Regions from separate parts of the Micromonospora sp. NPDC049201 genome, predicted to be linked through region 2. Evidence: riboswitches for the same ligand, from Rfam matches in the RefSeq annotation. Region 2 holds a riboswitch; the other holds the start of a gene.

Region 1 (4,820 bases), on a different contig from region 2:
CGTCCTCGGCGCGCACCGGGTAGTCCTCCAGCCGGAACTCGGAGACGTACATCTGGGCGGCGACCACGTTGCGGACCAGCCGGTACGCCGGGTGCCGGCTGTCGGCGGCGAAGAACACGTACCCCTCGGGGCCCTCGACGTCGGCGCGCCGGCCGAAGACCGAGACCAGCCCGGCGACGTTGCCGTTGCCGATGTAGTACTTGCCGCCGGTGGCCCGGAAACCACCCGCGCCGTCGGGGGTGAGCAGCATGTCGGTGGCGTAGATGTCGGCGCCGTGCGGACGCTCGGAGAGGCCGAAGGCCATCACGTGCCCCTGGTCGAGCAGCTCGGCGGCGCGGGCCCGGGCGGCGGCGTTGCCGCTCTGCCACACCGGCCCGAGGCCGAGCACGGTGACCTGCCAGGTGTACCAGTAGCCGAGCCCGTAGAAGCCGAGGATCTCGCTGAGCGCGGCGTTGCGGGCGGTGTCCCAGCGCTTGTCGGCGTCGCCGCCGCCGTCGGCGGACGGGGTGAGGAACGTGGCGAAGAGGCGTTCCCGGGCGGCGAAGTCGAGGAAGTCGGCGTACCACTCGCGGGCGTGGTAGCTGTCGACCAGGGCGCGCTTGCCCCGGGTCTCGAACCAGTCGATGGTGGCGCGCAGCAGCCGCCGCGAGGTCTCGTCGAGGTCGGCGGGGGCGTAGTGGTGCGGGTGGAACAGCAGCGGGTCGCTCACGCGGGGGGCCTTTCCGGGTCGAGGTCGCGGAGGGTGGCCAGGACGTCGTCCAGCCAGGCCAGCACCATCCGCTCGTACGCGATGCCGCCGCGCAGCACCACGTGCTGCAACGCCGCCCGGGCGTCGGGTGCGGCGGAGCCGAAGTCGCGGCGCTCGCCGGCCAGGTAGCCGGCGAGGACGGTCTGGTGGTCGGCGCGGTAGCGCTCGACCTCGGCGACCAGGAGCGCGCGCCCGGCCGCGTCGTCGAACGCGGCGCCCCGGATCTTGACGGCCAGTTCGTGCCGGACCGCCTCCGGCCGCACCGGGGCGTGCAGCCAGCCGACCAGCGCGGCCCGGCCGGTCGGGGTGACCGACCAGAGCTTCTTGTCCGGCAGGCTCTCCTGACCGATCTCCTCACCGGTGATCCGGTCGTCCTCGGCGAGCTGCTTGAGGACCCGGTAGATCTGCTGGTGCGTGGCGGTCCAGAAGCGCCCGATCGAGCGGTCGAAGCGACGCGCCAGCTCGTAGCCGGAGGCGGGTTGCTCCAGCAGCGAGACGAGGATGGCGTGCTCCAGCGACATGCCGGCCATCTTGCTATGCACTTTGTTGCATAGCAAGAGCTAGTCCGGCAGGTACTCCCGCACGGCGGCGAACTGCGCGACGGTCAGGTAGGACGGGTTCGCCGCCTGCGGCTGCCGGAAGACCTCCGCGCCGGCCAGCCGGGGGTCGGCGCGCAGCACGGCACGGCGCACCCGCAGCGGCTCGTCGAGGACGGTCAGGTCCAGCGGCAGCGTCCACGGCCCGCCCGGCTCCCCCGGCCGCGGGTCGCCGGCCACCCGGCCCAGGCCCCACACGCCGTACCGGAGTCGGCCCCGGCTGCCGCTGGCCCAGAACACCACCGGCTGACCGGCGCGCATCAGGCGGATCCGGTAGCCGGGACGCACGCACCAGCCGGCCACCCGCGGATCGGCGGCGAAGCGGGCGGCCAGGTCCGTCTGCTCCGCGTTGCCCTTGATCAGCCAGGCGCCGAGATCGTCGAGGGTCACCCGCGGGGAGGTCATCCGGCCATTCTGCGTCCCGGCGGCCGGAGCCGCCCGGTAAGGCACGGCCGTGAGGGTGGTCATAACGGCTGGACGACCGGCGCACCGGTGCTGCTAGCCTTTCGGCAGGTCATGAGCGCCAGCGTCAAGCCCCGGCTCGCTGGCCGGCAACCCTCCGCCACGGTGGGGTGCTCCGGGTGAGGACCAGGCGCCGGCCGCAGCCGGCGCAAGCGTGGCCTGGCACCCAGGTCAGCACCGACGGACCAGGGAGACCCATGTTCGCACCACCCCCCATCCGGGTCGGCCTCGCGCTGGTCAGGCGTCGCCACGTCGACCTGATGCGGGTGTGCAGCGACCGCTGTCGCGACGCGCGCTGAGCGACCGCTCCACCCTTCCCCGATCCACCCTTCCGGCTCCGCCGTGCCCGGCGGCGCCGGCACCGGCACGCGTCCCGCGTGTCCGTCCACTCTGGAGAGACATCGTGCGTATCCGTACCGCCCTGACCCGCGTCGCCGCGCTCGGCGCCGCCGCCGTGCTCGCCGCCACCGCGCTGACCGCCTGCGGCGGATCGGCCGGCGACGCGGCCGACAACCCGTACGGCCTGCTGCAACCCGGCGTGATCCGGGCCGGCACGCTCACCGACGCCCCGCCGAACGTCTTCCTCAAGGACGGCGAGTTCACCGGCTTCGACAACGACCTGCTGCGGGCCGTCGCCGGCAAGGTCGGTCTGAGGGTGGAGTTCGTCGGCACCGACTTCTCCGCGCTGCTCGCCCAGGTCGACAACCGCAAGTTCGACGTGGGCAGCTCCTCGATCACGGTCACCGAGGCGCGGAAGAAGACCGTCGACTTCGGCAACGGCTACGACTTCGGCTACTTCGGCCTGGACGTGCCGGCCGGCTCCGCGATCACCGGCTTCGACCAGCTCGCCGGCAAGCGCGTGGTGGTGGTCCAGGGCACCGTGCAGGACGACTTCGCCACGAGGGAGAAGCTGAACCCGGTGCGGGTGCCCGACTACAACGGCGCGGTCAACCAGCTCAAGGCCGGCACCGCCGACGCCTGGATCGCACCGGCCGAGATCGGCGACAAGTCCGCGGCCGACAGCACCGGCAAGATCAAGGTCGCGGCGAAGCAGCTCAGCCCCGCGCCGACGGCGTACGCGGTGGCGAAGGGCAACGACAGGCTGCGCGAGGCGTTGGACAAGGGCCTCGACCAGGTGATCGCCGACGGCACCTGGAGCCGCCTCCAGGAGCGGTACTACCCGGGCCGGCCGATCCCGGCCGACTTCACCCCCGGCAGCGGATCGGTCGCCGTGCCGTCGCCGTCGGTGGCCTCTGCGAACCGGTAACCGGGCACGAGCGGGACGGACGGAGCGGACATGGATCCACTGAGCACCCTCTGGGAGACGTTCTTCGACTGGGGGTCGATGCGCGAGGCGCTGCCCGAGATGCTGACCGTCGGGCTGCCGAACACGCTGATCCTGGCCGCCTCCGCCGCCCTGCTCGGCTCGGTGCTGGGCATGCTGCTGGCCGTCGCCGGCATCTCGCGTACCCGCTGGTTGCGGTGGCCGGCCCGGGTCTACACCGACGTGTTCCGCGGCCTGCCGGCCGCGGCCACCATCCTGCTCATCGGCGTCGGCCTGGCGCCGCTGGGCATGGAGGTCTGGGGGCCGAACCCCTACCCGCTGGGCGTGCTGGCGCTGTCGCTCATCGCCGCCGCCTACCTCGGCGAGATCTTCCGGGCCGGCATCCTGAGCGTGGAGGCCGCCCAGTTGGAGGGCGCCCGGGCGCTCGGCTTCTCCTGGGCCGAGTCGATGCGGCTGGTGATCATCCCGCAGGGCGTACGCCGGGTGCTGCCCGCCTGGGTCAACCAGCTCATCGCGTTGATCAAGGACTCCAGCCTGGTCTACTTCCTCGGCCTGCTGGCCAGTCAGCGGGAGCTGTTCCGGATCGGCCAGGACTACGCGGCGAACACCGGCAACCAGTCCGCGCTGCTGCTGGCCGGCCTGTGCTACCTACTGCTGACCGTGCCGCTGACGCACGCGGTCAACTGGCTGGACCGGCGGCTGCGCCAGGGCCGCCCGGCCGCCCCGCCACCCGAGCCCGACACCGACCTGACGCCGGCCGGCGTCACCCCGACCGGAAGGGACCCGCGATGACCACCGGCACCGCCACCTCGGTCAGCCTCGCCGTCCGCGACGTGCACCTGGCGTTCGGCGCGCACCGGGTGCTGCGCGGCGCGGACCTGGACGTGGCCCGGGGCGGCACCGCCTGCGTGATCGGACCGTCCGGCTCCGGAAAGTCCACGCTGCTGCGCACGATCAACCGGCTGATCGAGCCGGACCGGGGCGACGTGCTGTTGGACGGGCGCAGCGTGCTGCACGACGACCCGGACGCGCTGCGGCAACGCGTCGGCATGGTGTTCCAGCAGTTCAACCTGTTCCCGCACCTGAGCGTGCTGCGCAACGTCACGCTCGCGCTGCGGAAGCTGAAGGAGCTCGACCGGGACGAGGCGGAGGCGGTGGCCCGCGCCCAGCTCGACCTGGTCGGGCTCGCCGCGAAGGCCGACGCCCGGCCGGCGCAGCTCTCCGGCGGCCAGCAGCAACGCGTCGCCATCGCCCGCGCGCTCGCGCTGCGCCCGCAGGTGATGCTCTTCGACGAGGCCACCTCGGCGCTGGACCCGGAGCTGGTCAAGGGCGTGCTCGCGGTGATGGCCGACCTCGCCGCCGCCGGCATGACCATGGTGGTGGTCACGCACGAGATGGGCTTCGCCCGCACCGTCGCCGACACGGTCGCGTTCATGGACGCCGGCAGGGTGTTGGAGGCCGGGCCGCCGGCCGCCGTGTTCGAGGCCCCCGAACACCCCCGGTTGCGGCGGTTCCTGTCCCAGGTGCTCTGATCAGCCCTTGACGGCCCCGATCAGCACCCCCTTGATGAAGTGCCGCTGGATGAACGGGTAGACCGCGACGATCGGCGCGACGGTCAGCACCACCACCGCCATCTTGATCGCCTCGGTCGGCGGCATGGTCACCCCGCTGGCCGCGCCGGAGGTGTGCGGCGCCTGCCCGGCCAACAGGTAGCTCTGCAACACCCGCT
Region 2 (4,820 bases):
TCCGGTAGCCGGTGGCCGCCGCGCGGGCGTCGGCGTGCAGCGCGGCCAGCCGGGTCCGGTCGAGCGCGGTCACGTCGAGCCGGCGGCGGACGTCGGCGTTGGCCGCCCTCGCGCCCATCGCGGCGGCGAACGCCGCGCCCGGGAACTCCCGGTCCTCCTCGCCGGGCAGCGCGGCGGCGGTGGAGCCGACCAACCGCTTGCCGCCGTGCTCCCGGAACAGCCGTACGCCGTGCTCGTGCAGCACGCGCCCGATCCCGCGACGCCGGTGGGCCGGGTCGACCACCAGCTCGACGCTGGCGTTCTCGGTGTTCTCCAGCGTGTGCAGATGCAGCCGGAGCCAGCCGACCGGCTCGCCGTCGAGGCGGGCGACGAGCCACCGCCCGTCGATGCCGGGCATCGGGTGCCGCAGCAGCGCCTCGAACCGCCGCCGGCAGGTCGGCGGCAGGTCCGGCTCGTCGACGGCGCGGGCCGCTTCCGCGATCCGGTACGCCGCGTCGAGCGTCGGCAGGTCGGCCGCGTCGAGCGGGGTGACGGTCAGGCCCATGGCGGCGAGCCTGCCCCGGAAAAAGCGACAGGGCCAGCGGTTTTCCGCTGGCCCTGTCCTACGTTGGTCGGGAGGGACGTTCGCACAACGCCTCCGGCGTTGGGTCGCAAAACTTTGAAAAGTCTCCGGCGAATGCCCTCCCGCACCGAGCATCTTGCGCCGTCCGGTTCCTGCCGTCAAGTCCTGCGGTGACAGTTTTCCGACACGCGCCGCACATCCCCCGTCACCGCTGGTCGCCCGCGATCCCTCTCCCGGGCGAGCCCCCGCCCCCGCCGCACCAGGCCCCCGCCCGGCCCGGCGCGCGAGTTGACCAAGGAGTTTGCGTCGGGCGCAGCACTCCACGCCGACGCGAACTCCTTGGTCAACCTCGCGGGTGGGTGGGGTGGGGTGGGGGTGGGTCAGCCCAGGAGGCCGGCGTCGCGGGCGGCGCGGAGGCTGGGCTTGATGCGGTGGGTGGGGCCGGAGGCGGCGGCGACCGCGTCGAGCGTCTTGAGGCCCTCGCCGGTGTTGAAGATCACCGTCTCCGCGGTCGGGTCCAGCCGGCCCGACTCGACCAGCTTGCGCAGCACCGCCACCGTCACGCCGCCCGCCGTCTCGGCGAACACGCCGGTGGTGCGCGCCAGCAGCGTGATCCCGGCGCGGATCTCGTCGTCGTCGGCGTACTCCATCCAGCCGCCGGTGCGGCGGACCGCCTCCAGCGCGTAGACGCCGGCGGCCGGGTCGCCGATGTTGAGCGACTTGGCGATGCCGGTCGGCTTGACCGGGACGATGGTGTCGCGGTCGTCGTGCAGCGCGGTGGCGATCGGGTTGCAGCCGGCGGACTGCGCGCCGAACACCTTCCAGCCGCCGGCCGGCGCCTCGACCAGGCCGATCTCCACCAGCTCGGTGAACGCCTTGTCGATCTTGGTGAGCAGCTCGCCACTGGCCATCGGGATCACCACCTGGGCCGGGATCCGCCAGCCGAGCTGCTCGGCCACCTCGTAGCCGAGCGTCTTGGAGCCCTCGGCGTAGAAGGGCCGCACGTTCACGTTGACGAACGCGGTGTCCTCGAACTCGTCGGTCTCCACCAGCTCGCCGCAGAGCCGGTTCACGTCGTCGTACGAGCCGTCGATGGCGACCAGGTCACCACCGTAGACGGCGGTGGTGACCACCTTGCCCTGCTCCAGGTCGCTGGGGATGAAGACCACCGACGGCACACCGGCACGGGCCGCGTGCGCGGCGACCGAGTTGGCCAGGTTGCCGGTGGACGCGCAGGCGTAGCGGGTGAAACCGAGCGCCCGGGCGGCGGTCAGCGCCACCGACACCACCCGGTCCTTGAACGAGTGGGTGGGGTTGGCGCTGTCGTCCTTCACCCACAGCGACGCGGTGATGCCCAGCTCGGTGGCGAGGTGACCGGCGGCGACAAGCGGGGTCAGCCCCGGGTCGAGGGTGACCCGGGTGGCCGGGTCCTGACCGGCCGGGAGCAGAGCGGCGTAGCGCCAGATGCTGTTCGGGCCGGCCTCGATCTGCTCCCGGGTGACGGCGGCCAGGGCGGCGGTGTCGTAGTCGACCTCCAGCGGGCCGAAACACTCGTAGCAGGCGTGCTGGGCGGCCAGCGGGTAGCGCGCGGAACAGGCGCGACAGACCAGGGCGCGGGCCGGGCTGCGGGAGGTGTCGATGCCGGGGACGGCGGAGAGCGTCGACGTCATGTCGAGGAAATTCCTCTCATCTTTCCCCGCATCGCCGGGTGCGGCGGGGACGGAATTGGCACCTGCCCGCAGGGCGCTCGGCGTCGAGCGTGCGGGTGGTTGCCGGGGCGTCGTCGGGCCGTATCCCTCAGCCCCTCTGGATGAGGTATGCAGTTGTGCCGTCGATTCTATGCGCCGCCCACGGCCCCGCCACCCCGGGTCTCACGCAGTGGGCCGCCCCACCGGCCCCGCCTCCCACTCCTGACCTCGGTCGATCATGAAGTTGGCGGCGACAAAGCGGACGGTGGCCGCGGTCAACTTCATGATCGCCGGAAGGTGGTGGGCCACGGGCCGATCGGGTGGGGTGGGATGATCGCCGGATGCGACGGGTGGTTGGCCGGATCGGAGGGCTCGCGGGGGTTGCGCTGCTGGCGGCCTGCACCGCGACGCCGGCACCGGTCGACCCGCTGCCCGGGCCGCCGGACGCCGAGGTCACGCCGTCCCCCTCGGTGGCCTGCACCCCGGAGGGCATCCGGATCACCGAGCTGGGCGTGAGCGCCGCGATGGGGTTGCGGGCCATGGGCCTGGAACTGGTCAACTGCGGAACCCAGCCGTACGAGCTGCGCGGCTACCCGGCGGTCAGCCTGCGGGACGCCGACGGGGACGCGATCAAGGTCAGGATCATCCCCGGCGCGACGGGGATCACCTCCGGCTTCGACGCCCCACCGACAAAGCTCGTGCTGCGCCCCGGCGAACGGGCCGGCGCCGCGCTGCTCTGGCGCAACACGTTCACCGATCCGACCGTGGAGGCCACCGAGGGCGCTCAGCTCGACGTCGCGCCGGTGGCCGGCAGGCCGGCGTACGCGGTGGCGATGGACGGGACGATCGACCTCGGCAACACCGGCCGACTCGGGGTCAGCGCCTGGAAGCGCCGCGACGCCGACCCGACCACGGAACCGGTCACGCCGAGCGCCCCGCCCTCCCCGGTCGAGACGCCGGACAATCCGCTGTAGCCGGTCAGCCCGTCACTCGGCAGCGTCCGGCACGAACACACCCAACCCCTGGTGGCCGTACGACTCTCCGGTCTCGATCAGGATCGTGATGGCCTGCCGCACGGCAGTCGGTGCGTACCCGGGTCTGGTGTGACGCCCCGCTCCCCCGCTCCCGACGCTGCCGCTGACAGATCTTGGTACGGAACCGCCCTCGGAGGGGCACTCCCGTACCAAGATCTCGGGCGCGCGGCGGGTCAGGCCGGGACGGAGGCGCGGCGGGTCGCCGGGGTGAGGTCGGCGGGGGCCGCGCGGCGGCGGGAGATCAGGGCGTCGAGCGCCCAGGTGCCCGGGCCGAGCACCGCGACCAGCAGGAACGACCAGCAGAAGAGCGCGGCCAGTTCGCCGCCGTTCTTCATCGGCAGCAGGCCGTGCGGCTGGTGCACCACGAAGTACGCGTACGCCATCGAGCCGGAGGCGAGCAGCGCGGCGGGCCGGGTGACCAGGCCGACGAGCACGAGCACGCCGCAGACGAGCTGGATCAGCGCGGCCCACCAGCCGGGCCAGGTGCCGGCGGGAACCGCGCCGCCGGTGGCCGGGTTGCCGCCGAGTATTCCGAAGATCGACGCCGCGCCGTGGAGCAGGAAGAGAAAGCCGACGACGATGCGGAACAGGGAGAGCACGGGACCGTTCAACTGCGCCGGGACCATGGGAAACCTCCTGGGACGGGTGTGGGACGACGTCCAGGATGGCCGGCATAAACATTGAAGGTAATAAATTCCTTGCTGGCGGGACAATCTTGTGGGAACGCTCCCATGATATGGAAGTCGGGTAGCCGACAGGAAGACCTCGGACCGGTCGGAGTGTGGCGGCGGTGCACTAGCGTGCTCATTGCTCCCCAGTGGACCTTTCGGGAGGTGACCGGTGGGATCGGAGCGGGTCACGCTGGTGGCGGTGTGCGCCGAGGAGGCCGCACAGCCGCTGGTCGACACACTGACGGCGCGCGGGGTCGCGGCGCAGGCGTCCGGGCGGCGCAACCTCGACGGGGCCGCCGTCACGTCGTGGATGGTGGTCGCCGGGGTGGCGCTGAAGATGGCGCCGGACATCCTGCGCGCCCTGGCGGAGCTGGTCAAAGAGTTCCGCGTCGGTCGGGTGGAGGTGAACCTGGCCGAGCGCACCTTCGCCGTCGACAACCCAGGTCCGGCGGACATCGAGGAGCTGTTGCGCCAGTTCCGGGCCGCGACGGAGCTGCCGGCGGGCGACGACGCGGCGGACCGACCACCGGATGCTTGACGACACCGTCCTCGACCACGTCGTACGCTCGCAGGTGGGTGCCGCCGTCCGGACGTGGCGGCACGAGCGCGACGGTCACAGCCCGATGAACGTGGTGCTGGACGTGGTGGACGAGGTGATCGGCCACCCGTACGCGGTGTACTGGGTCGACGGCGACGTGCCGGAGATGTTCTCCCTGCCGGGCCTGGACCCGTCGGTCGTGCTGTTCAACACGCGGTACCTGGAAATGATCGCGCACCTGCAGGGGATCATGACCGCCGGCCACCTGTCTCCCGAGCTCCTGGCGGAGGTGGCCGAACAGGTCAGCCTGCGCATCGTCGCGGAGCT

The links. Region 2 has a riboswitch for S-adenosylmethionine ahead of thrC (threonine synthase). Riboswitches for the same ligand answer to the same signal wherever they lie in the genome.
Region 1: linked by a shared signal. The riboswitch ahead of ACZ6O5_RS02040 (ABC transporter substrate-binding protein) and the one ahead of thrC (threonine synthase) in region 2 are both predicted to bind S-adenosylmethionine.

The regions. Positions count from the first base shown of each region.
Region 1 is NZ_JBVJHM010000001.1:521,766-526,585, reverse strand. Features, by position in the region: gene ACZ6O5_RS02055 (acyl-CoA dehydrogenase family protein) at 1-709, opposite strand, end outside; gene ACZ6O5_RS02050 (PadR family transcriptional regulator) at 706-1,269, opposite strand; gene ACZ6O5_RS02045 (EVE domain-containing protein) at 1,309-1,749, opposite strand; SAM riboswitch class IV at 1,857-1,967, shown strand; gene ACZ6O5_RS02040 (ABC transporter substrate-binding protein) at 2,210-3,073, shown strand; gene ACZ6O5_RS02035 (amino acid ABC transporter permease) at 3,104-3,883, shown strand; gene ACZ6O5_RS02030 (amino acid ABC transporter ATP-binding protein) at 3,880-4,623, shown strand; gene ACZ6O5_RS02025 (carbohydrate ABC transporter permease) at 4,624-4,820, opposite strand, start outside.
Region 2 is NZ_JBVJHM010000002.1:442,885-447,704, forward strand. Features, by position in the region: gene ACZ6O5_RS05890 (GNAT family N-acetyltransferase) at 1-544, opposite strand, end outside; gene thrC (threonine synthase) at 943-2,232, opposite strand; SAM riboswitch class I at 2,246-2,379, opposite strand; gene ACZ6O5_RS05900 (DUF4232 domain-containing protein) at 2,592-3,224, shown strand; gene ACZ6O5_RS05905 (DoxX family protein) at 3,458-3,910, opposite strand; gene ACZ6O5_RS05910 (hypothetical protein) at 4,125-4,493, shown strand; gene ACZ6O5_RS05915 (hypothetical protein) at 4,486-4,820, shown strand, end outside.